4 regions of the Sorangium sp. So ce448 genome follow, and region 2 is predicted to be linked to each of the others. Evidence: riboswitches for the same ligand, from Rfam matches in the RefSeq annotation. Region 2 holds a riboswitch; each other region holds the start of a gene.

What was found. Region 2 has a riboswitch for cobalamin ahead of WMF45_RS01400 (energy-coupling factor ABC transporter permease). Riboswitches for the same ligand answer to the same signal wherever they lie in the genome.
Region 1: another riboswitch for cobalamin. It lies ahead of WMF45_RS21900 (ribonucleoside-diphosphate reductase subunit alpha); the one in region 2 lies ahead of WMF45_RS01400 (energy-coupling factor ABC transporter permease).
Region 3: another riboswitch for cobalamin. It lies ahead of WMF45_RS21915 (TonB-dependent receptor domain-containing protein); the one in region 2 lies ahead of WMF45_RS01400 (energy-coupling factor ABC transporter permease).
Region 4: another riboswitch for cobalamin. It lies ahead of WMF45_RS05250 (TonB-dependent receptor); the one in region 2 lies ahead of WMF45_RS01400 (energy-coupling factor ABC transporter permease).

The regions. Positions count from the first base shown of each region.
Region 1 covers NZ_CP150343.1:5,804,027-5,809,885, forward strand. The annotation lists gene WMF45_RS21885 (helix-turn-helix domain-containing protein) at 1-1,282, opposite strand, end outside; gene WMF45_RS21890 (prolyl hydroxylase family protein) at 1,406-1,981, shown strand; gene WMF45_RS21895 (NAD-dependent protein deacetylase) at 2,016-2,882, opposite strand; cobalamin riboswitch at 3,002-3,209, shown strand; gene WMF45_RS21900 (ribonucleoside-diphosphate reductase subunit alpha) at 3,537-5,859, shown strand, end outside.
Region 2 covers NZ_CP150343.1:341,831-347,689, forward strand. The annotation lists gene WMF45_RS01380 (CbiX/SirB N-terminal domain-containing protein) at 1-816, opposite strand, end outside; gene WMF45_RS01385 (energy-coupling factor ABC transporter ATP-binding protein) at 792-1,613, opposite strand; gene WMF45_RS01390 (CbiQ family ECF transporter T component) at 1,610-2,359, opposite strand; gene WMF45_RS01395 (hypothetical protein) at 2,349-2,663, opposite strand; gene WMF45_RS01400 (energy-coupling factor ABC transporter permease) at 2,687-3,364, opposite strand; cobalamin riboswitch at 3,499-3,706, opposite strand; gene WMF45_RS01405 (enoyl-CoA hydratase/isomerase family protein) at 4,976-5,797, opposite strand.
Region 3 covers NZ_CP150343.1:5,812,473-5,818,331, reverse strand. The annotation lists gene WMF45_RS21930 (OmpA family protein) at 1-1,022, opposite strand, end outside; gene WMF45_RS21925 (trypsin-like serine protease) at 1,276-2,193, opposite strand; gene WMF45_RS21920 (MFS transporter) at 2,389-3,204, opposite strand; cobalamin riboswitch at 3,596-3,822, shown strand; gene WMF45_RS21915 (TonB-dependent receptor domain-containing protein) at 3,982-5,859, shown strand, end outside.
Region 4 covers NZ_CP150343.1:1,429,682-1,435,540, forward strand. The annotation lists gene typA (translational GTPase TypA) at 1-1,307, opposite strand, end outside; cobalamin riboswitch at 1,479-1,686, shown strand; gene WMF45_RS05250 (TonB-dependent receptor) at 1,927-4,128, shown strand; gene WMF45_RS05255 (hypothetical protein) at 4,142-4,636, opposite strand; gene WMF45_RS05260 (hybrid sensor histidine kinase/response regulator) at 5,069-5,859, shown strand, end outside.

The DNA.
Region 1 (5,859 bases), 5.5 Mb from region 2:
GGCGGGCGAGGACATCGTCCTGCTCGGCCTCGGCGAGGTGCGCCGCCTGCGCCGCGGAGAGGCGGCCCGCGTCGCCGCCGAGGAACGCGCCCACGTAGGAGCCGAGGACGGCGACCGAGAGCGCGTGGCCGCCCGTCGCCTCGAACAGCGCGCCGAGGGCACCGTCGTCGCCGCGGATGCCCCAGCGGCGCAGGAGCGACGCGGCGTCGCCCTCGCAGAGCGGCTCGGGCCGGATCGTCGCGAGCCCGCCCTCGGCCCAGGCGGACAGATCCGCGAGCTCGAAGCGCGACGTGACGAGCGCCCGCGCGCCGCCGAGCCCGGACGCGATCGCGCAGAGCAGCCGCCGGAGGAGCGCGTCGTGGAGCTCGCCGTGCGCGCGCCCTGCGCCCCCCTCGGCCTGCACGGTCTCGATCCCGTCGAGCACGAGCAGGTGCGGCGGCCCCTGGCCCAGCGCCTCCTTCAGCCGCGCGAGCTGCTCTCCGGGCGCCGCCTGAGGCCGCGGCGCCGCCGGGCCCGAGGCGCCCGCGCCCGGCGCGAAGTAGGCCGCCGCCTGGTCGAGGAACGCCTCGGTCCTGGGGTCGTCGTAGAAGCTCCAGACGAGCACTCCGCCGGGCCGCGGGGCGTCGCCGAGCCCCTGGAGGAAGCGCTCGGCGATCGCGGTCTTGCCCGCCCCGCCGACGCCGAGGAGCGCGATCACCCGGGGGGACGGCGGCGAGCCGTCGGCCCACGCGGCGAGCCGATCGACGATCTCGGCGCGCCCGACGAAGTGCCGCGCTCGCTGGAGCGTGTGCGCGTGCAGCGGGCGCCACGCCGGGGCGGCTCCCTGCGACGGCGCGGGCGCGCCCGCCGGCGCCTTCTCCCCTGCCTCCTCGTCGAGCGCCCTCTCCTCCCCCGCGAGCGCCCTCTCCGCCCCCGCGAGCGCCCTCCCCGCCTCGTCGGGCGCCTCCGCGGCCTGGCTCGCTGCACCCGCTTCCTCTGCGGCGGGATCCGCCGCCGGCGCGGCCTCGGCCTCGACGACGAGCAGCTCCGCCTCGGCGAGGCCGAGCTCGGCGCCGAGCCGCTCGATGATGCGCCGCCGGGACGGGCTCCGGACCGAGAAGCCGAGCCGCGGATCGTTGACGGCGCCCGACTCGTAGCGGCGGTAGGTCCGCACGTCGACGCCGATCGACGCGGCGACCTGCTCCTGCGTCAGGTCGAGATCGAGCCGCGCCCGCTGGAGGAGCGTGTGGTTGAAGCGGACCGCGGGCTCCGCGCTGCGGCCCGCCCTGGAGACCCGTGCCATCGGTGCGAGCGCTCGATCATCGGCGATGCGGCGCTCTCCTGTCCACCGCGCTGCCCGGTCCTGCCCGGTCCTGCCCGGGTCCCGCCCTTCCGGATCCGGTCCGCCCGGACCCACGCTTCCCGCATGAGCACCCTGCACGCCGAACGGACCGCCAAGTGCACCGACTACACCGACGATCTCCGCATCTTCACGGTGACGAACGTCCTGTCGCCCGAGGAGTGCGAGGGCTTCATCGCGCTCGCCGAGGCGCGAGGCTTCGAGCAGGCGCCGATCGGGGGCGGCGAGGTGATCAACCTCGACGTGCGCAGGAACGGCCGCGTCATGATCGACGATCCGGACCTCGCCGCGAGCCTCTGGGAGCGGCTCGCGCCCTGGATGCCGCCGAGCTTCGGCCTCCACCGCGCCGTCGGGCTGAACGAGCGCTTCCGCTACTATCGCTACACCAAGGGCGAATATTTCAACTGGCACGGCGACGGCTCGTTCGTGCGATCCGACGGCGAGCGGAGCCTGTTCACCGCGATGGTCTACCTGAACGACGACTTCGAGGGCGGCACGACCGATTTCTGGGGCGGCCGGAGCATCGCCCCGCGGCGCGGGATGGCGCTCCTGTTCGAGCACCGCCGGCTCCACCGCGGCGCCGCCGTGACACGGGGGAGCAAGTACGTCCTCCGCAGCGACGTGATGTACCGGCGCGGGTGATGCCCGCGCCGCGCGTGCGCCGGCGCTCGGCGCCTCAGCGCGGCGCCGGGGTCGCGCCGGCGCCGAGCGCCTCGGCGAGGCGCGGCAGCACCTCGCCGGCGCGGGCCTCGATCTTCAGCGCGCCGAGCTCCTCGCCGCGCGCGGAGCCGAGGTTGATCATGGCGATCGGGATGCCTCGCTGCGCGGCGCGCAGCACGAAGCGGTAGCCCGAGAAGACCGCCAGCGACGAGCCGACGACGAGGAGCGCGTCCGCCGCGTCCACGAGCGCGAACGCCGCGTCGACGATCGGCCGGGCCACGTTCTCGCCGAAGAAGACGACGCGCGGCTTGAGCGGCCCCTCGCAGCGGAGGCACGGCGGCGCATGGAAGCCCGCCACCTGCTCGGCGGGCAGGTCGGCGTCGCCGTCGGGGGCGACGTCGGCCGCGAGGCGCAGCCAGCCGGGGTTCTGCGCGAGGAGCCGCTCCTGGAGGACGGCGCGCCGCTCCATCGCGCCGCACGCGAGGCAGGCGACCTCGGAGAGCGTCCCGTGCAGCTCGATGACGCGGCGGCTGCCCGCGGCCTGGTGGAGGCCGTCGACGTTCTGCGTGATGAGGCCATCGAGCTGCCCCGCCTGCTCCAGCCGCGCGAGGGCGCGGTGGGCGGGGTTCGGCTCGGCCCTGGAGAACCGCTCCCAGCCGATCACGGCGCGCGCCCAGTAGCGCTGCCGGATCTCGGCCGAGCGGCAGAACTCCCGCCCCTGGATCGGGTTCCGCGCGCGGCGCCGCGTCTCGGGCCCTCGATAATCGGGGATTCCGGACTCGGTGCTGCACCCCGCGCCCGTCAGCGCCACGATCCGCTTGCCGCGCAGGAGCGCGACGAGGTCGTCGAGCGGATCGGCCGGACGCGCTTCGCTGAGCGGCATAGGCCCGGGTTGTGGCCCGTCGCTGCGCGCACCGCCAGCGTCGACCACGCGACCACGCATGCAACCGAGCAACGGAGCTCCCCCCACAACATCTCGCTTGACCGGCTCACTGCACCACCATATGTAGTGCCCGTGTTGGTGCCTCGGGCTTCGGCCCGGGGCTCAAAAGGGAACCCGGTGTGAATCCGGGGCTGCCCCGCAGCGGTAAGCGAGAACGATCTCCACGACGCGCACTGGCCCCCGGGCTGGGAAGCGGTGGACCGTAGGAATCCGGCGAGAGCCGGAGCGCTCGTGAGCCCGAAGACCTGCCAACATCCTGCGCTGGGGAGACATCCGGCGCCGGTTTGACCTGGAAGCCTCGAGGGAGGCGGGTAGGTCCGAGCTGGCGCAGACTCTCGCGCTTGTCCCGGTTCCGACCCCCTCCCGCGCTGTCTTCCTTTCGCCCGCGGGGGCGAGCGGTCGGTCCGAGGGCTCCTCAAAAGAGCCTGGCGCACCCGTGCGCATCGGCTGGCCTCTTCGCTCTCGCGGCATCGACGCGAGCGGTCCGGGACCGCTCGGAACGAGCACGAGGAGGATGCCATGCTGAACGAACCGTTGGTGAAGAGCAACGGCGCGGCGCCGTTGCGCGCGCTCCACGCACCCCACGCGCCCTCCATGAGCGGCGGCGCGCCGGAAGAGACGCTCCCGCACACGACGATGCGGGTGAAGAAGAGGAACGGGTCGAGCGAGCCCGTGGACGTCAACAAGATCGTCCGGGCGGTGAGCCGCTCCTGCGCGGCCCTGTCCGACGTGGACGCGCTCCGCGTCGCGACAAAGACCATCAGCGGCCTCTACGACGGCGCGACGACGCGCGAGCTCGATCAGCTCTCCATCCAGACGGCGGCGTCGCTCATCGCCGATGAGCCCCAGTACGCGAAGCTCGCGGCGCGCCTGCTCGCCACGTACATCGACAAGGAAGTCCGCAATCAGGAGATCCACGCCTTCTCGCAGTCCATCGCCGTGGGGCGGCGGCTGGGCCTCATCAACGATCGGCTCCACGGCTTCGTGGCGCAGAACGCGCGCAAGCTGAACGACGCCATCGAGCCCAGGCGGGATCACGAGCTCGAGTACTTCGGCCTGCGGACCCTCTACGACCGCTACCTGCTGAAGCACCCCGAGACGCGCCTCGTCATCGAGACGCCGCAGCAGTTCTTCCTGCGCATCGCGTGCGCCCTCTCCGAGACGGCGGCGCAGGCGATCGAGCTCTACCGGCTCTTCTCGTCGCTCGATTACCTGCCGAGCTCACCGACGATGTTCAACTCCGGGACGAGCCACGAGCAGCTCTCGAGCTGCTTTCTGCTCGACTCGCCGGACGATCACCTCGAGACGATCTACCAGCGCTACACCGACGTCGCGATGCTCTCGAAGTTCTCGGGCGGCATCGGGCTCGCCTACCACCGGGTGCGCTCGCGCGGCTCGCTCATCGAGAGCACCAACGGGCACTCCAGCGGGATCGTGCCTTGGCTCAAGACGCTCGACGCGTCCGTCGCGGCCGTGAACCAGGGCGGCAAGCGCAAGGGCGCCTGCTGCGTCTACCTCGAGCCGTGGCACGCCGACGTCGAGGAGTTCCTCTCGCTGCGGGACAACACGGGCGACGAGGCCGCGCGCACGCACAACCTGAACCTCGCGAGCTGGGTCCCGGACCTCTTCATGAAGCGGGTCGAGGCCGACGGCGAATGGAGCCTGTTCGACCCGAAGGACGCGCGCGATCTCCCCGATCTCTACGGTGAGGAGTTCGATCGTCGGTACGTCGAGGCCGAGCGGGCGGGCATCGCCAAGAAGACGATGAAGGCCCGCGAGCTCTACGCGCGGATGATGCGCACGCTCGCGCAGACCGGCAATGGCTGGATGACGTTCAAGGACAAGTCGAACCGCGCCTGCAACCAGACGGCGCTGCCGGGCCGGATCGTCCACCTCTCGAACCTCTGCACCGAGATCCTGGAGGTGACCTCGAACGAGGAATCGGCCGTCTGCAACCTGGGCTCGATCAACCTCACTCGCCACACGCTCACGCTGGCGGACGGCGCGGTCGCGTTCGACTTCGAGAAGCTCGCGCGCACGGTGGGGACCGCGGTCCGCCAGCTCGACCGCGTCATCGACCTCAACTACTACCCCATCCCCTCGACGAGGCGATCGAACCTCCGTTGGCGGCCCGTCGGGCTCGGGCTCATGGGCCTGCAGGACGTGTTCTTCCAGATGCGCCTGCCCTTCGACGCCCCGGCGGCGCGGGAGCTCTCCAGGCGGATCTCGGAGGAGGTGTATTACCACGCGCTCTCGACGTCCGCGGACCTCGCGGCGGAGAAGGGGCGGCACCCGGCGTTCGACGAGACGCGCGCCGCGCGCGGAGAGCTCCAGTTCGACGCGTGGAACGCCGTCCCGGAGGACACGGCCCGCTGGGAGGCGCTCCGCGCGCGCGTCCAGGCCGAGGGGCTCAGGAACTCGCTGCTCGTCGCCATCGCGCCGACCGCCACCATCGCGTCGATCGCGGGCTGCTACGAGTGCATCGAGCCGCAGGTGTCCAACCTCTTCAAGCGCGAGACGCTCTCCGGGGACTTCCTGCAGATGAACCGCTACCTTGTCGCGGAGCTGAAGCGGCTCGGCGCCTGGAACGACGCGGTGCGCGCCCGGCTCAAGCTCGCAGAGGGCTCGGTCCAGGGCATGGACGAGCTGCCCGCGGAGCTCCGCGCCGTGTACCGGACGGCGTGGGAGATCCCGATGCGCTCGCTGATCGACATGGCCGCGGATCGCGGGGCCTTCATCGATCAGAGCCAGTCGCTGAACCTCTTCATCGAGAGCCCCACCATCGGTCAGCTCTCGAGCATGTACTTCCACGCATGGAAGAAGGGGCTCAAGACGACCTACTACCTGCGCTCGCGCCCCGCGACGCGCATCACCAAGGCGACCGTGGAGGCGGCGCCCGAGCGGACGCCCGAGGGCG
Region 2 (5,859 bases):
GACCTCCCGGGCGAGCCCCGGCAGCGCGGTGCGGTACATGCACGTGTCGCAGGGGAGCGGCGCCTCGCCGGCGAGCGCCTGGCGCGCGCGCTCGTCGATCAGGCCCTCGAGCGCGCTCGACCGGCCGAGGTGCGGCGCGAGTGACGCCCGGATCCACGGGTACGTCGACGAGAAGCGGTCGACCTGCTCGGCGAGCTTCGTCATGAGCCGCCCGGCGAAGAGGAAGTAGGGGATCACCACGACGCGCTCCGGCCGGTGCCGCGCGACCCGCTCCAGCGTCTCCTCGACCGAGGGCCGGGTGACGCCGATGAAGGTCGGCTCGACGAGCTGGAGCCCGCGGCCCTCGCCGATGAGGCGCGCCGTCTTGCAGAAATCGCCGTTCGCGTCGGGGTCGCTCGACCCGCGCCCCACGACGACGAGCGCCGACCGGGCCCGCGCGGCCGGGTCGGCCGGCAGCGCGGTCGCGGCGCGCTCGAACGCGATCTGCGCGAGCGCCGGGTGCACGCCGAGCGGCCGCGCCGCCGAGAAGCGCACGCCCGGGTGCGCGGCCCGCGCCCGCTCGAGCGCGATCGGGATGTCGTTCTTCACGTGCCCCGCCGCGAACAGGAAGAGCGGCACGACCGCCACGCGGGACGCCCGCGCCGCGAGCGCCGCGAGCGCGTCGGCGAGGTGCGGCGTCGCGAGCTCGATGTAGCCGTGCTGCACGGCGATCTCGGGCCGCGCCGCGGCGTAATCGGCCACGATCGCCTCGAACTCGGCGTTCGACGCGGCGTCGCGGCTGCCGTGGCCGATCAGCAGGAGACCGTCGTCATGCACGCGAGCGCCTCCTCCAGGGTGAGCGGGAGGCCCGCGCCGCCCCGCGGCGGCGGAGGGCTCATCCGGGTCCAGAGCTCGGCGACCCACGGCCGCCGCATCCGCGCCCGCGCGAGGAGCTCCCCCCGCGCGAACACGTCCCGCGGCGGCCCGTCCGCGAGGACCTGACCGTCGCCCAGCAGGACCGCGCGCGAGGCGAAGAGCGGCACGAGATCCACCGCGTGGGTCGCGGTGACCAGCGTGGTCCCCTGCTGCTCGGAGAGCGCGCGCAGCGTCTGGCACAGGGCGAGCTCGCCCTCCGGGTCGAGCCCCGCGGTCGGCTCGTCGAGCAGCAGCACCCGCGGCCGCATCGCCAGCATCCCGGCGATGCACGCGCGCTTGCGCTCGCCGAAGCTCAGCGCCTCGATGGCGCGATCGGCGAGGTGGGCGATCTGCACGGCGGCGAGCGCCGCCTCGGCGCGGCGGCGCGCCTCGGGCGCGGGCAGGCCGAGGTTTCGCGGGCCGAACAGGACGTCGTCGAGGAGCGTCGCGCCGAGCAGCTGGTCGTCCGGGTCCTGGAGCACGAGCGCGGCGCCCGCGGCGACGGCGTCCGAGGGCGAGCCCACGCGGCGGCCCGCGATCTCGACGCCGCCGCCGGGCGCCGGGAGGAGCCCGACGAGCGTCCGGAGCAGCGCGGTCTTGCCGGCGCCGTTGCCGCCGAGCACCGCCACGGACTCGCCCTCGGCGACGTCGAGGCGCACGTCGCGCAGCACGGGCTCGCCGCGCGGGTAGCCGAGCCGGGGGGCGCGCAGCGCGATCATCCGGCCTCTCCTGCGGCGACGCTGAGCCCGAGGGCCGCGAGGGCGGCGGCGGCGAACGCGACGTTCGCGGCGGGCGCGCTCGTCCTCCGGTCGGCGACGGGGAGCTTCCCCTGGTAGCCGCGGAGCTGCATCGCGAGCGCGGCGCTCTCGGAGCGCTCCAGCGTCCGGAGCGCCACGACGCCCGCGACGGCGCCGGCCGAGCGCGCGGCGGCGCCGGGGCGGGTGAACCCGCCGCGGAGCGCGGCGGCGCTCCACGCGCTGTCGGCCGCGCGCTGGAGCACGCCGGCGAAGCGCCGCGTCAGCGCGAGCAGCTCGACCAGGGCCGCCGGGACGCCGAGCCCGGCGAGCGCCGCCTCGATCTCGGCGGGCGCGGCGGCGCCGGCGAGCCACCGGAGCACCGCGGCCGCCGCGAGGACGCGGGCGCCGATGGCCACGGCGCGGTGGGCCCCCTCGGCCGTGATCGCGTCGACGGGGAACGGCGCGCCGGGGAGGAGCGGCGCCCCCGGCGTGAGCGCGAGCGCGAGCGCCGCCGCGACCGCTCCGATCCACGCGGCGGGCGCGGCGGCGCGGAGGACGGCGCGCGCCGGCGTTCCCTGGAGGTGGAGGGCCGCGCACGCGAGGAGGAGCAGCGCGGCCGGCGTGACGGGCGAGCGCGCGCCCGCGGCGACGCAGCACGCCGCCACGGCGGCTCCGAGGCGGAGCCGGGCGTCCACGTCGCGGAGCCGCGCGGGCGGGTCAGTCCGCACGGAGGCCTTCGCCGCCGGCCTTGACCGCGGGCGCGTCCGCGCGCTCGACGAAGAGCACGCGCGAGAAATAGCCGAGGGCGAAGCCGGCGAGGAGCCCGGCCCAGAGGAACGCGAAGAGCAGGAGGTCGCCCTCGAGGCCCGCGAACAGCGGCCCCGTGTCGTGGCGTCCTGCGTCCTCGGCGACGCGGCGCACCACGGCCTCGTCGACGCCGTCCCAGGACGCGTTGCCGCAGGCGGCGAGCCAGAATGAACCGGCGAGCTGGAGCGCTGCCGCGCACGCACGCCGCGCGAGCGGCGCTGGCATCGGGCGCTGTCCGAGCCGCCGCGTCACGACGCCCCCGGGGCGAGCCGGACGACCTGGAGCCGATCCAGGATGTCGGGCCGCCGGGCGCGCAGGAAGGCGAGCGCCCCCGCGGTCATGACGCCCTCGAGCAGGCCGAGCGGGAGCTGGGTGGGGACGAAGGCCAGGGCGACGCCCGTGAACATGGACGTCACCGAGCCCTCGCCCGAGAGCCCGAGCGCGAGCGCGAGCGCCGTTGTGGCGTAGGTTGCCCAGTCCGACGTCACGCCCGCGAGGAAGCCCGCGACCCAGAGGTTCGCGCCGCAGCGCCGCGCGAGGTGGAAGGCGAAATATCCGGTGAAGGCGCCCGCGATGCCCATCGACGCGACGTCGGCGCCGAGCGTGGTGAGGCCGCCGTGCGCGAGGAAGAGGGCCTGGATAAGGAGCGCCACCACGGTGACGAGGACGGTCATCCAGGGGCCGATGAGCACCGCCGCGAGCCCTGTGCCGCACGGGTGGGAGCAGGTCCCGGCGGTCGGCACGGGCACGGGCATGCACGAGATCGCGAAGACGGCGGCCGCGATGAGGCCGACGAACGGCTTGTAGAAGGCGTCCTGCTGGGTGCGGCGCCGGAGCAGGTGGAGGGCGATCGCGACGAAGGGCAGGGCGAGCGCGTTCCAGACGGCGCACCAGCCGAGCGGCAGGACGCCTTCCGCGAGGTGCATCGCGGCCGCGGGCCGGGGCGCGAGGAGCGTCCCCAGGGACACGGCGGCGATCGACACAGCGCGGCCGTGAAGACCGATGACGGCGCTCCGGGTGAAGTCCGCACCCGAACGCCACGAAGACGTGCGCAAGCTGCACCTCGTGGGAGGCTCGGGTAGGTCTCCCGGCTCATGGGTTCAGGGAGCTGATCGAGCTCCCAGCGCTGCGTCCACCTTCCCAGGCCTCTTCCAATGAGGCCCAGTGGTCTTCGGAGGCAGCTCCCCACTCACGGTGGCGGGACCGCGCCGGTTTTGCACCGGCTTCCCTGTTATGCCCCGGAGGGCACCCGAGGAATGGATTGTCAGGCCGGTGCTCGGTAATCCCGTTTCGTTCCCGGCGTCAAGGACGTCGCGCCCCGATCGCGGACGAGGTGCTCGGCGGGCGCTGCATCTGGCATGGCGTGTCGGACGAGCTCCCCGTCGAGCGCGGGCCAGCTCCGCCTCGCGCGCGGTGCCCCGCGCGTCGGCCCGCGCATCCAGGCGGCGCGATCGCGCGAGCCGGGCGCGCGTACCCGGGGGTGCGGACCGGGCGAACCCGGGTGCGTCGACCCGGGGGTGCGGACCGGGCGAACCCGGGTGGGTCGACCCGGGGGTGCGGACCGGGCGAACCCGGGTGGGTCGACCCGGGGGTGCGGACCGGGCGAACCCGGGTGGGTCGACTCGGGGGTGCGAGTTTCCGCCTTGCGCGGTCCGGCTCGCCGCGGTCCGCCGCGAGCGCCCTCGTCCGCGGCGTCGGCGCGGCGGCGATGCCTGCGCTGGTGGCCACCTCGCCCTCGAGGGCGCTGCCGAGGCGCACGAGGCCATCGCTGCCGAGGCGCGCCGCGCGCCCGTCGGCGCCCCCATTGAGCAGGCATGGGCGCCGACGAGCGATCCAGGCGCTGTCGTGTGATGGCCGAGGCCGAGAAATTGACCCAGACGCATCACGTGAAGAGTCGTCGAGCACACGTCTTGAATTATGTCCCCCTTAGATAAAGCCTGTTTACTTTGTCGCCGCGCGGGCGCAGCCCCCGTCTCGGTTTGGGCCCGCACGAGGGGCTCTCGTGCGCTTGAATACAAGGCACCGGCGCGTTCCTTCCGCAGTGTGCTTTGTTCGTCCTGGCTCTTTACTCGGGAGCAGGTGTCCGGCTTACCGCCTGCAGCCTCGTGGCATCTCTTATTGAAGAGATGAGGGATTTCGTGTTCACTCGTCTCGGAATGCGAGACGAACGCTGCGCTGAGCGCTGTCTCCGGTGGAGGGGTATGCCCGGCTCGAACGTGAATTCCCGCAGAGCTGGTGTGTGTGGGGCGCGCGCCCGCCTGGCCGCCTTCGTGTCTGGAGCGCTCTGCTCGCTCGGCGTGCAGTCATTGCACTTTGTTATCGACAACGCGCTTGCGGATGCCACAATCTGACTACCGCATGCGCACCGGCGCGGACCCCCCCAGCCCGGAGCGCATGCGGTGTTTTTTTCTTAGCACCGCGGCGGACGTTCAAGACTCCGGCGCGGTTTCCCTGCCGCGGTCATTCTGGGCCCCCCTCCAGCGTGATGCGCGGTATTTTTTTTGCCGTCGAGCGCGCGGTTCGCGCCTCCCGAGCCTTCACTTGCCCGTGAACGTGGCCTGCGATTTCGCCAGGAACGCTTTCATTCCGAGCTGTTGATCTTCGCTTCCGAAGAGCGCGGCGAATGCCTGGGCTTCCAGCTCGTTGGCGGCGGTGAGGTCGAGGCTCTCGCCGCGCAGGAGGACGCGTTTGGCGGCGGCGACGGCGAGCGGCCCGCGCGAGGCGATCTTGAGGGCGGTCTCGCGGGCGCGCGCGAGGAGCTCGGTCGCCGGGAAGACGGCGTTGACGAGCCCGATCGAGAGCGCCTGCTGGGCGGTGATCATGTCTCCTGAGTAGACGAGCTCGCGCGCGCGTCCGGGTCCGACCCGTCGCAGCAGCCGCTGGGTCCCGCCGAACCCCGGGATGACGCCCAGGTTCACCTCGGGCTGGCCGAGCTTGGCGCCTTCGGCGGCGTAGATGAAGTCGCATGCGAGGGCGAGCTCGCAGCCGCCGCCCAGCGCGAAGCCGTTGACGGCGGCGATCACGGGGAAGGGGGCAGTCTCGATGAGCTCGGCGAGCCGGTGGCCAGCGTCGGCGAACCGTTTCGCGGCGATGCTGTTCATGGTCGCCATCTCTGCGATGTCGGCGCCGGCGACGAACGCCTTGCCGGCGCCGGTCAGCACCGCCGCGCGGACCTCGTTGCCCTCGGCGGGCGCGAGGAGGTCGCGGAAGGCCGCGGTGAGCTCGCCGAGGACGGCGGGGTTCAGCGCGTTGAGTTTGTCGGGCCGCTGGATGGTCACGGTGGCGACGTGATCCGCGCGCTCGACGGCGACGAACTGGAGCGTACCGCGAGCCCCCGGCTGCTGTTCTTGAGCGGTCATGGAGCGTGGTTAGCAGCGCCTCGCGCCGGTGGGAAGCGCCTGCCGCGGGTCAGGGAAGGCGT
Region 3 (5,859 bases), 5.5 Mb from region 2:
GCGTCGAGGTACCGCGCGATCTCCGCCTCGGAGCCGTGCTCGTCGACGGAGAGGACCTTGCCGCCCGGGAGCGTCATCTCTCCGGCCGTGATCCTGAGCTGCTCGACGATCTCCGGCGCGCCGGGGGGCGCCTCGCCGGGCGCGGCGGCCGTGGGCGCCTCGGCGCGCGGCGCCTCGACCTGCGGCGGCGGCGCGGCGGGCTGGGCGAGATCGTCCCTCGGAGCCGCCGCGATCGGGGCTTCGTGCGTGGGCTCGGCGGCGGTGCGCTCCGGCCTGCGTTCGCGGGCGAACGCCCACAGGCCTCCGAGCACCGCCGCTGCCAGCAAGGTCGGGAGCAGCCATTCTCGCGTCGGACGTTGACGGGCAGGCCCTTCACGCGAGGGAAGCGGGGTTGACGACTCCGTCGTTCGGGACGGGGCGGGCGATACCGCGTCGTGCGGGCGTTCGCGCGCCGCCGCCGCGACGAAAGGAGCGCTCGCCCCCATGGAGGGAGCGAGGAACCCAGCGAGGCCCGCCGGGGCGCGCGGATCGTCCTTGAAGGCTTGCTTGTGATGAGAGAGGAGATCGGCGAGCCCGCGCGCGGTCAGCCCTCTCAACCTCACCTCGCGGCCGAGCACGCACGCGACGATCGGAGCGACCAGGCCGAGCATCGCGGTCGAGCACCGCTGCTCCGCGCCGGAGGAGCGGGAGATGAGATCGATCATCCCGCTCGCGCGGTCGCCGAACAGGCGGGCGATTATCGACTGCCCATGGTGCGAGAGCTCCTCGGCCTGCTCGGCGCGGAGGGGGCCTGCTCTCCCGAGCAGACCTTCGTAGTCCCGCTCGGTGATCAACCTGAACAGCTGCGCTGCGCCGCTCTCCGAAGAGGCGAGCTGAGCCATTCCGGCGAGCAGCGTCGGCACCGAGCTCTCCGCGGCGCCGCGCACGTTCGTCGGCGATTCATCGCTCAGGCCCAGCCCCTTCGTTGCGGCCGAGATGAGCTCGGGCGTCAAGAAGCCCCTGGTGGTGTCCAGCAACGACATGGTTCCGATCCCTCCGGGAAGTGGTCATCGGCGCGGGCGAAGCAGCGTCATCGCGCACGCGACCCTGCCCGCATGAGCGTCGATCCCGTGTCTGTCTTCCGCGGACTCCGCGCGATGCGAGCGACGTGCCGGCACGCCCGCGCATCGCGCGCTGTGCCGCGGGTGCACACGGCCTGCTCCTGCCGCTTCCTGCCCCTCGCGCTCGGCGAGGCGAGGCGAGGCGAGGCGAGCCGGCGGCGATGGCGCGCGGCGCTCAGCGTCGTGCGAGCGCGGCCGTGCGGGCCTCGGCCGTCAGCGCGGCGAAGGCGTCCGTGCGCGTATACACGTGGTTGCCAGCCGCGGTGCACCCCGCGCCTCGCGACGTGATGCCCACCACGTCGCCGCGGTCGGCGTCGATCACCGGACCTCCCGAGTCGCCGGCGCAGGTCGCCCCCTCGATCTCGAACTCGCGCGGACCGAGGACCTTGCCGGTCGCCGGATCGGCGCGGGGCCCGACGGCGGCGACGAGGCGCGGGCCGCGCGCGGCGCGGACGCCGAGCCGGCTTACCGCTCCGCCGCCGTACCCGACGGCGATCACGCTGTCGCCTGGATCGAGCGCCCCGACCTCGCGCATCCGCAGGGGCGCCACGTCGGTGAGGGGCCGATCGAGCACCAGATAAGCGATGTCCGCGTCGCAGAGGACGCGCTCTTTCCCGTGCAGCGTGGCCACGGCGCGCGCCCGCGCGGCGTCGCGGGAGACATCGATATGGTCCCCTGTGTAAATGGCGATCTCGGAAGGATCGATGTCTCCGCCGAGGTGATCGCCGTTGTGCGACCTGCCCGAGCGATCGCAGCGAGGGGTCGCGGTCAGGTTGCGCGAGATGCAGTGACGCGCGGTCAAGACGAGGTTCGGCTCGACGAGCGCGCCGCTGCACAGGTTCACGCGTCGCTCGCCGCCCCGGGGATCGCGGTGCGAGACGGCCACGGCGACGACGGAGCGCGCGGCGCCGTCGATGCGGGGCTCAGGCGTGCCCTTCGCGCGCGGCGAAACCTCGGTGATCGGCTCGACCGCCGCCACCGGAGGAGGCGAGGATTCAGCCGGGATGACGGCGACGACGAGGCGTGGGACGAGGGCCGCGACAAGGCAGCCAAGGCATCCCGCGAGGCGCGGGACGAGAGGCGGAGACACCATGGATGAGGTCACCGACAAAGAGCATGTGAGTAACGACCGTGCAAGCCGACCCTGGAGCTTTTCTCCAGCATCGGAAGGGGAGGTGCCCCCGATAAGTTGTTGTTCCCACCGAGGGGAATGAGAGATGGAAATCAGGTCAGTCAGGTGAGGGGCGCCCGGCTGGAGGCGCGCTCTCTGGACTCCCGCGCTCGTCGACTAGCCCCGGCCCTCCAGCGCGCGCGCAGCGCCGGCGCTGCTCGACGCGCCGGGGGCGAGGTGTCGCTCGATCAGGAAGATCAAGCACGACGACGCGAGCGTGAAGGCGATCGCCAGCGCGGCCACGGCGCCCATGCCGTCGAGGCGCTGGTCGGGGAGCTCGTGCAGCATCCTGGCCGCGAGGAACGCGGCGAGCGCCGACGAGAGGTGATCCACGGCCGACTGGATGGATCCGAAGCGCGCCCGCTCGGAGGGGAGCGGGACCTTCGAGGCGAGCGTGCCGTGGGAGATGTTGCGGATCGCCGTCCCGGTCATGAAGGCGACGAAGACGACGATCACGGGCAGCCCCGGCACGTACGCGTGGAACCCGGCATAGAGGACGGCCACGAGCATCGCCGCCCCGACCAGGCTCGTTCGGAACGCGCCGACGCGATCGATCAGCGCGCCCGCGGTGCGCATCACGACGAAGGTGAGCGCGCCGCCCACGAGGTAGAGCAGGCCGAGCCGCTCGCGCGGATAGCCGAGGTTATTCTGCACGTAGGCCGAGATGTTCGGGATGACGAGGAACGACGCCATCGTCATGACCGCCGTCGTCGCGTACGAGAGCAGCACGAGCGGGCGGCCGACGAGCGCGCGGAGCTCGCGCATGGCGTTTTCCTCGGCGCGCACCCGCGCCCCGGCGAGGTGGCCTCGCATCGAGGGGAGCAGCAGCAGCGCGAGCCCCGCGACGGCGAGCCCGAGCGCCGCGACGGCGAAGAACGGCGCCTGGAAGCCGCCGCGCCGCGCGAGCTCGAGGCCGGCCGGCACCCCGAGCACCGCGGCCAGGGAGTAGGCGCCTGCGCGAGGAGGGTGCGCGTCGGCGATGCGAAGAAGAACGCCGACTCAGGGGTGTATTGCTTCAACAGCTGCCCTGTGTTCACCGCGGGCAGCGCGACAGAGGCCGGTATCGAGATGGAACTCGTCACATTCAGCTCCGATGGGCGTCGAGAGCCACGTGGGCTCTGGTCATCGGGCGCTGGACGTCAGGTCTCGGGCCGCTCGTTTCTGATTAATGATAAAGAAAATCAGTTTCAAGTAACTCGTTGCACGCGCGTGCAAGACTGTCAAGGGACTCCCGGTTCTGTCTCGGGTGTGCGCCGCCGGTGGGCCCGTGGACGGGGCGCTCCGGGCCTTCGCTTCAGCGTTGACATCCTGCGTGACGGGTGCGACGAGTCGCCCCGCCATCGGTGCTCGTCCGGCCATCCCCTGGCGAGCTGAAAAGGGAACCCGGTGAGAATCCGGGACTGCCCCCGCAGCGGTGAACGGGAACGACCATCACCAAGAAGCACTGGGCATGCACCAGAGCAGCCTGGGAAGCGGTGATGTGTAGGAGAGCGACCGGCGACGGCCGCAGCGCCCGTGAGTCCGAAGACCTGCCGAAGGTGCGCGCGCCGGTGCTCTGGCGCGCGCTGACCTGAGCCTTCGAGGGGAAGGCGCCCAGGCCCTCGACCACCTCGCTCGCGCGCGGTGCCGTGGCCCGTCACGCAGCCCCCTCGCTTCGGCTCTCAGCTCACCCGGAGCAGCGCTGGGTCGACGCGGGCAGGCGGCGCGTGAATGGTTGATTCCTCTGATCGTCGGTCGCGTCGGCGCCGGAGCGCCGGCGCGGCGCGCTGGTTTGCGCTCGCGGTCGGCAGCGCGGTGGCAGGCCTGCCGGCGGCCCGCGCCGACGATGTGCGCAGGCCTGCGGGCGAGCAGGGGGGCGATGCCGCTGCCGCTCGACCGGGGACAGACCCGCTGGAGGTGCGCGTCGAGGGGGACCGCCTGCGCGCGCCCGCGCCGCCCAAGGACAGGTCCGTCGCGGGGTCGGTGCTGGGCCGCGAGCGCCTCACCGGCGCGGGGCTCGGGGCGGCGGACGTGCTCCGCACGCAGCCGGGCGTGCTCATCATCGAGTCGGGCGGCTTCGGCGGGCCGGCGACCGCGGCCCTCCGGGGAGCGACCGCCACGCAGACGCCGGTGTACCTCGCCGGCGTCCGCCTGAACGACGATGTCGTGGGGACGGCGGATCTCTCCCTCGTGCCCCTCTGGCTCATCGAGCGCATCGAGATCTACCGCGGCCACGCGCCCATCGAGGCCGACCGCCTCGGCCCCGGCGGCGCGATCTTCTTCGAGCCGCGGCGGCCTTCCCGGACGACGGGCGGCGCAGGCGTCATGGCGGGCTCGCTCGGCGCGCGGCGCGGGTGGGCGTTCGCCGGCGCCGGCGCGGGCCCGGTGAGCGCGATCGTCGGGGTGAGCGCCGAGGCCGCGGAGAACCGCTACGCGTTCGTCAACGATGGCGGGACGCTCTTCGACGAGCGCGACGACACCGTGGAGCGCCGGCAGAACGCCGACGTGCGCACGATCGACGCGTGGGCGCTCGCGCGCGTCGAGCTCGGGGGCGGCGCGATCGTCGACGTGATCGCGAACGGCACCGATCGCGAGCAGGGCGTGCCGAGACTCGCGCTCCTGCCGTCCCGCGAGGCGCGGGGGGAGTCGCGGCGCGCGCTGGCGTCGGTCGCGGCGCGGGTGCCGTTCGGCGGGGAGGCGCAGCACACGCTCGAGGCGCGCACCTCGTTCATCGAGGCGCGGTCGGAGGTCCATGATCCCCTCTTCGAGCTCGCGCTGCAGACGCCGGAGCTCCACCTCGCCGGCCGCCGCCTGGAGCAGACGCTCGGGGCGACGCTCGCCTTCGCCGACCGGCTCCGGGTGCGGCCCGTGCTCTCGGTCGCGCGCGAGGGCATCTCGCGCGCGCCGGACGACGTACCGCTCGCGCGGGCGCGGCGCTCGTCCGCGCGCGGCGCCGTCAGCGCGGAGGCGCGCCTCGGCGAGGGGCTCACGCTGCACGCCCTCGCGAGCGGGGAGTGCCACGCCACCGGCGCGGACCGGGAGCGCCCTTGCGACGTGCTCGTGCCGACCGGGCGGGTCGGCGTGGAGGCGGGGAGCGACCGGCTCCGGCTCCTCGCGACCGTGGGCCGCTACGTCCGCGTCCCGACGCTCGGCGAGGTGTACGGCGTCTCCGGCGTCGTCCACGGCAACGCGGCGCTCGAGCCCGAGTCCGGCGCCACGATCGAGGCCGGGATCCGGGCGCAGACGGGGCGCGGCGCCGTGCTGCGCGGCGCCTTCATCGACGTGTTCGCGTTCGGGAGCGCGGTCTCCGGGCTCGTCGCGTACGAGAAGTCCGGTCAGGGCTACGTGAGCCCGTACAACGTCGGCCGCGCCCGCGTCGTGGGCGCGGAGCTCCTGGCCGGGGTCGAGGTGACCCCGTTCCTCCGCGCCGAAATCGCGGCGACGCTGCTGGATCCGCGGGACACGACGCCGGGACGGACGACGAGGAACGACCTCCTCCCGTTCCGCTCGCGCCTCGTCGTCGCGCCGCGCCTGCACGCCGAGTGGAAGCGCCCGGGCGGCGCCGTGTTCTCGGGCGCGTCGGGCGAGATCCGGGCCGTGTACCAGTCG
Region 4 (5,859 bases), 1.1 Mb from region 2:
CGCTCGGTCACGATGCCGACGTAGGTGTCCGGCACGTCCACGACCACGAGCTCGAGCGGCTCCATCACCTCGCCGTCGATCTCGCGCGTCACCACCTCGGGGTTCGAGAGCTGCATCTCGTACCCCTCGCGCCGCATCGTCTCCACGAGGATCGCCAGCTGGAGCTCGCCGCGGCCGAGCACAACGAACGTGTCGGGCACCTCGGTCGGCTCCACCCGGATCGCGAGGTTCTTCATCGCCTCGCGCTCGAGCCGCTCCTTCAGGTGACGGCTCGTCAGGAACTTCGACTGCTTGCTCTTGCCGGCGAAGGTCGACGTGTTGACGCCGATCTTCATCTTGATCGTCGGCTCCTCGACCACGATGCGCGGCAGCGCCTCGGGGTGCGCCGGATCCGTGATCGTGTCGCCGATCGTGACCGCGTCGAGCCCGGCGATCGCGATCACCTCGCCCGCGACGGCGCTCTCGACCGCGACGCGCTTCAGCCCCTCGTAGGCGTAGAGCATCTTCACGTAGCCGCGCGACTGGCCGCCCTCGCCGAGGAGCGCGACGTCGGCGCCGGACCGGGCGGTGCCGCGGACCACGCGGCCGACCGCGAGCCGGCCCACGTACTCGTCGTGGGTCGTGTTGCAGACGATGACCTGGAGCGGACCGTCGGGGTCGCCGGAGGGGCCGGGGACCCGCTCGAGGATGGTCTCGAAGAGCGGCTCGAGGTCCTTCGCCTCGTGCTCGAGCTCCCGCTTCGCCTGGCCGAACTTCGCGATCGCGTAGAGCGTCGAGAAGTCCATCTGCGCATCGCTGGCCTCGAGGTCGCAGAAGAGGTCGAACACCTCGGAGAGCACCTCGTGGGCGCGCGCGTCGCTCCGGTCGATCTTGTTGATGACCACGATGACCGGGAAGCCGCGCTGGAGGCACTTCGACAGCACGAAGCGCGTCTGCGGCAGCGGGCCCTCGGCGGCGTCGACGAGCAGGAGCGCCCCGTCGGCCATCATGAGCGTGCGCTCGACCTCGCCGCCGAAGTCGGAGTGGCCGGGCGTGTCGACGATGTTGATCTTGACCCCGCGGTACCGGATGCTCGTGTTCTTCGCGAGGATGGTGATGCCGCGCTCCCGCTCGAGGTCGTTCGAGTCCATGACCCGCTCGGCCACGACCTCGTTCTCTCGGAAGGCGCCCGACTGGCGGAGCATGTGATCGACGAGGGTCGTCTTCCCGTGGTCGACGTGGGCGACGATGGCGATGTTGCGGAGATCGTTACGGGGCATATACGGCGGCGGCCGTGTAGCACGCGACCCACGGAGGAGCGAGCCCATCCTCGCTAGAGCCCGAACGTTCGGCCTGCACGGCAGGCGTGCGTCGAGGCGCTCGGATGAAGAGCGGGAGGCGCGCGCGAGGCGCGCGCGTGGCGCGGGCGGCGCAGAGAGCGGCGCGCGACGAGCGGGCGAGCGGAGCGGTAGCGATTGACAGCCGAAGGCGCACGGTCCTAGGGTGCGCGCCGTGCTGGTGCCCGGGCGTTCGCCTGGGCCGAAGAGGGAACCCGGTGAAATTCCGGGGCTGCCCCGCAGCGGTAAGCGAGAACGACCTCCACCCCATGCACTGGCCCGCCGAGGGCTGGGAAGCGGTGGACAGTAGGGAGCCGGTCAGACCGGAGCGCTCGCGAGCCCGAAGACCTGCCAGCGCCCGGCGGCGGGAGACATCCGGCGCCGGTTCGACCTGGGAGCCTCGAGGGAGGCGGTGAGGTCCGAGCCGGTGCAGCTCCACCTCTCTGCGCACGTCCCGGATACCGAACCGCCCCCGCGTCGCCTTCCGGTCGCCCGCGGGGGCGAGAGGTCGGTCCAGCGCACCGTGCGATGGCCAGCCATTTCGTCCTCGCGGAGCTCGACGCGAGCGGCCCGACGCCGCTCCGCGCGATTGCGGCGAAGGAGGACACGAATGCTGCGCGAGACGGTCACGACGAGCCACGGGCACCGCCATCCATTTCATCTGTTCGCCGCACTATCCATGGTGCTGGCCGCCGCGCGGCCCGCGCGCGCCGAGGGCGCCACCCCCGAGGCGCCCGCTGCCCCGCCGGAGGCCGCCGCCGCGGCGCCCACCGGCGAGGGCGCGCCCGCGGGCGACGCCGCGATCGAGGTCACGATCCAGGCGGAGAAGCCGGGCAGCGAGGCCGCGTCGCGCGTCTCCGTCGGACACCGGGAGCTCGAGCTCAGGCCGAGGCTCCGGCCGGGCGACCTCCTCGAGTCGGTCCCCGGGCTCTTCGCCGTGCAGCACGCGGGCGGCGGCAAGGCGAACCAGTACTTCCTCCGCGGATTCGACGCGGATCACGGGACCGACGTCGCCTTCTTCGTCGACGGCGTGCCCGTCAACATGGTCAGCCACGGCCACGGGCACGGCTTCACCGATCTCTACTTCATGATCCCGGAGCTCGTGACAGGGCTCGACGGGTACAAGGGGCCTTATTACGCGAACATCGGCGACTTCGGTACGGCGGGCGCCGTCAACCTGCGCTTCGCCGAGAAGCTCGAGGAGAGCTACGCGCAGGTCAGCCTGGGGCAGTACGGTATCCAGCGCGGTCTCGTCATCGCCTCGCCGGATCTCGGCGACACGTGGCGCGCGGTGGCCGCGGCGGAGATCTACCGGAACGACGGGCCGTTCCTGAGCCCGGAGCGCCTCAAGCGCTTCAATGTGTACCTGCGGGCCACGCACGATCTGGGCAACACGGGGAAGGTCCAGATGACCTGGATGTCGTATGGATCGACCTGGAATGGCTCCGGCCAGATCCCCGCGCGCGCCGTGTGCGGCGAGGGCGAGCAGGGCGGGTTGAACCCGCCGCCCTCGGCGTTCGGACAGCCGTGCATCGACCATTTCGGCGCCGTGGATCCGACCGAGGGCGGGGCGACCGAGCGGCACATGGCGTCCGTCGCGTACTCGACGGCGTGGCGGGACGCCGATCTGAGCGCGCTGGCCTACCTCGTCCGGTACCGCTTCACGCTGTACTCGAACTTCACGTTCTTCAGCGAGGACCCGGTCCACGGCGACCAGATCGAGCAGAACGACGACCGCACGGTCGGGGGCGCCGATCTCCGGTTCCGCAGGCAATACGAGATCGGCGGGGCGAGGTTCACGACCTCGCTCGGCGCGCAGATCCGCGCGGACGCGATCGACAAGTCCCTCCACCACGACGAGGCGCGCGAGCGGATCGAGGAGAAGAGCAGGACCCACGTCGATGAGAGCCAGATCGGCGTCTACGTCGAGCAGGACGCCCGGCTCCGGCGCTGGCTCCGCGTCGTGCTCGGGGCGCGCGCGCAGTGGATCGACGTCAACGTGGACGATCCGGGCGAGGACCTCGAGGCGGCGGGGAACAGGTCGAGCGGCGCCCGGGGACAGATGCAGCTGCTCCCGAAGCTCACGGCGATCGTGTCGCCGGTCGAGGGGGTCGATCTCTTCGCCCACTTCGGGCGGGGCTTCCACTCGAACGACGCGCGGGGCGCGGTGCTGGGGGAGGGGGCGGCGACGCTGATCACGCCGGCGACGGGCTACGAGGTCGGCCTGCGGGTCGCGCCCTTGCGCGGGCTGTCGCTGAACGGGGCCGCGTTCCTGCTCGACCTGGACTCGGAGCTGGTCTGGAGCGGCGACGCGGGCGCGACCGAGGCGTCGGGGCAGACGCGGCGCTACGGGATCGAGATCGGCGGGCGCTACCGGCTCCAAAGCTGGCTCTTCGCCGACGTGGACGCGACCTTCACCCGCGCGCGCTTCCGCGAGAACGCCGGCAACGCGAGCGCTGTCGCCCTCGCGCCGACCCGGACGCTGACCGCGGGCGTCGGCGTCCGCCCGACGTTCGGCGCGTTCACGCCGTTCGCGGCGCTGCGGGTCAAGGCGATCGCCGCGCGGCCCGCGACCGAGGACGAGTCGCTCACCGCCGAGGGGTTCACGGTCGTCGACGCCAACGCCGGGCTGCGGTGGAAGAACGTCGAGGTGGCCGTGGACGTCCAGAACCTCTTCGACACGACGTGGCGCGAGGTCCAGTTCGCGAGCGCGTCGCGGCTGCCGTACGAGCCGGCCCCGGTCACCGGGATCCACTACTCGCCGGGGTGGCCGTTCACCGCGATCGGGCGGGCGACGCTGTACTGGGAGTAGGCGCAGCGCCGGCTCATGTCCGGCGGAGGTCCTCGCGCAGCGCGTCGAGCGATGCCCGGAACGCGGCTTCGCTCACGGCGGCGCCCGTCACCGCGGGCAGGAGCTCTGCGAACATCTGCCAGGCTTCCCCGATGTCACATACCCTGTGCGGATAACGCTGGCGGGCAACGAGCGTGAGCCCTGTCACGACGCTGCGAACCATCGCCGCATGGAACCCCGAGCCCTCGAAGACGACCGCTGAGCACCTGATGGTCGCGCTCGCCTCCGCGAGGAAGCTCGCGATCGCCCTGCGCGCGGGCGCCGATGGCAACGGCGCCCCGCTCTCGACGAGGGTGAGCAGCCCTATGCCGCGCGGGTGCTTCTTCGCGAACTCCGCGCACGCATCCCTCAGGTGGCGCGCGCCGTCCTCGGTCGTCTCGCGGCGCCAGATGACACAGAAGATCTGGTGCCAGGAAGCCAGGATGTAGTCCGGTTGTCTGGTGACCAGGTGCCAGGGGTCAGGATGCATGAGCGTGCTCGTCCTGGAGCGGTCGCAGCGGAGATGCTCGCGGGGGCCTCACGGTACACCGGCCAGGGTACACGGGCGTTGCTTCGCCGGCGATACGCGCGCACACCAACTCGAGCGTGAGCCACCGGGCGTCGGCAACGGATCGGCGGCGCGCGCCCTCGGAGCTGATGGGCAAGACAACCCCGGTGCCCTCGAGGTCGGGTGGCTCGCACTGGACACGTTCGGTGGCTCCACAATCGATGAGTCTGTCTTGACACCCTTGAACCGCTCCAGCGGCCGCCGGCGGGCGCCCTCGACGCGGGCTCATGTGGCCATTGCTGTGCTCGTCACTCGCCGCTGCTGGCCACGATGGCCGCTCGCGGACGCGGAGAGCAGGACAGGAAGGGAGAGCATCGCGTGGCGAACGTGTACCCATGCTGTAGGCTGTGCGGCATGGATCCGACGGGGCTCGGCGCCGATCTGCAATTCCGTCTGCTGGTCGAAGGGGTGAAGGACTACGCCATCTTCATGCTGGACACCGAGGGGCGCGTGACCACGTGGAACGCCGGCGCCGAGCAGATCAAAGGATACTCCGCGCAAGAGGTGATCGGCTCGCATTTCTCGCGCTTCTATCCGGCCGAGGCGATCGAGCGGAAGTGGCCGCAGACAGAGCTCGCCGAAGCGCGGCGCCTGGGCCGCTTCGAGGACGAAGGCTGGCGCGTGCGCAAGGACGGCTCGATGTTCTGGGCGAACGTCATCATCACGGCCCTCCACGGCCCCGACGGCGAGCTGCGCGGCTTCTCCAAGATCACGCGCGATCTGAGCGAGCGCAAGCGCCAGGAAGAGTCGCTGCGGCAGAGCGAGGAGCGCTTCCGCGCGCTGGTCGAAGGCGTGAAGGATTACGCCATCTTCATGCTCGACCCCGACGGCAGGGTGGCCACGTGGAACGCCGGCGCCGAGCGGATCAAGGGATACTCCGCGCAGGAGGTGATCGGCTCGCACTTCTCGCGCTTCTATCCGGCCGAGGCGATCGCGCGCGGCCGGCCAGAGGCGGTGCTCGCCGCCGCGCGGCGCGAAGGCAGCTTCGAGGACGAAGGCTGGCGCGTGCGCAAGGACGGGTCGTCGTTCTGGGCGAGCGTGCTCGTCACGGCCATCCACGGCCCGCGCGGCGAGCTGCGCGGCTTCTCCAAGATCACGCGCGACCTGAGCGAGCGCAAGCGCCTGGAGCAGATGGAGTCCAACGC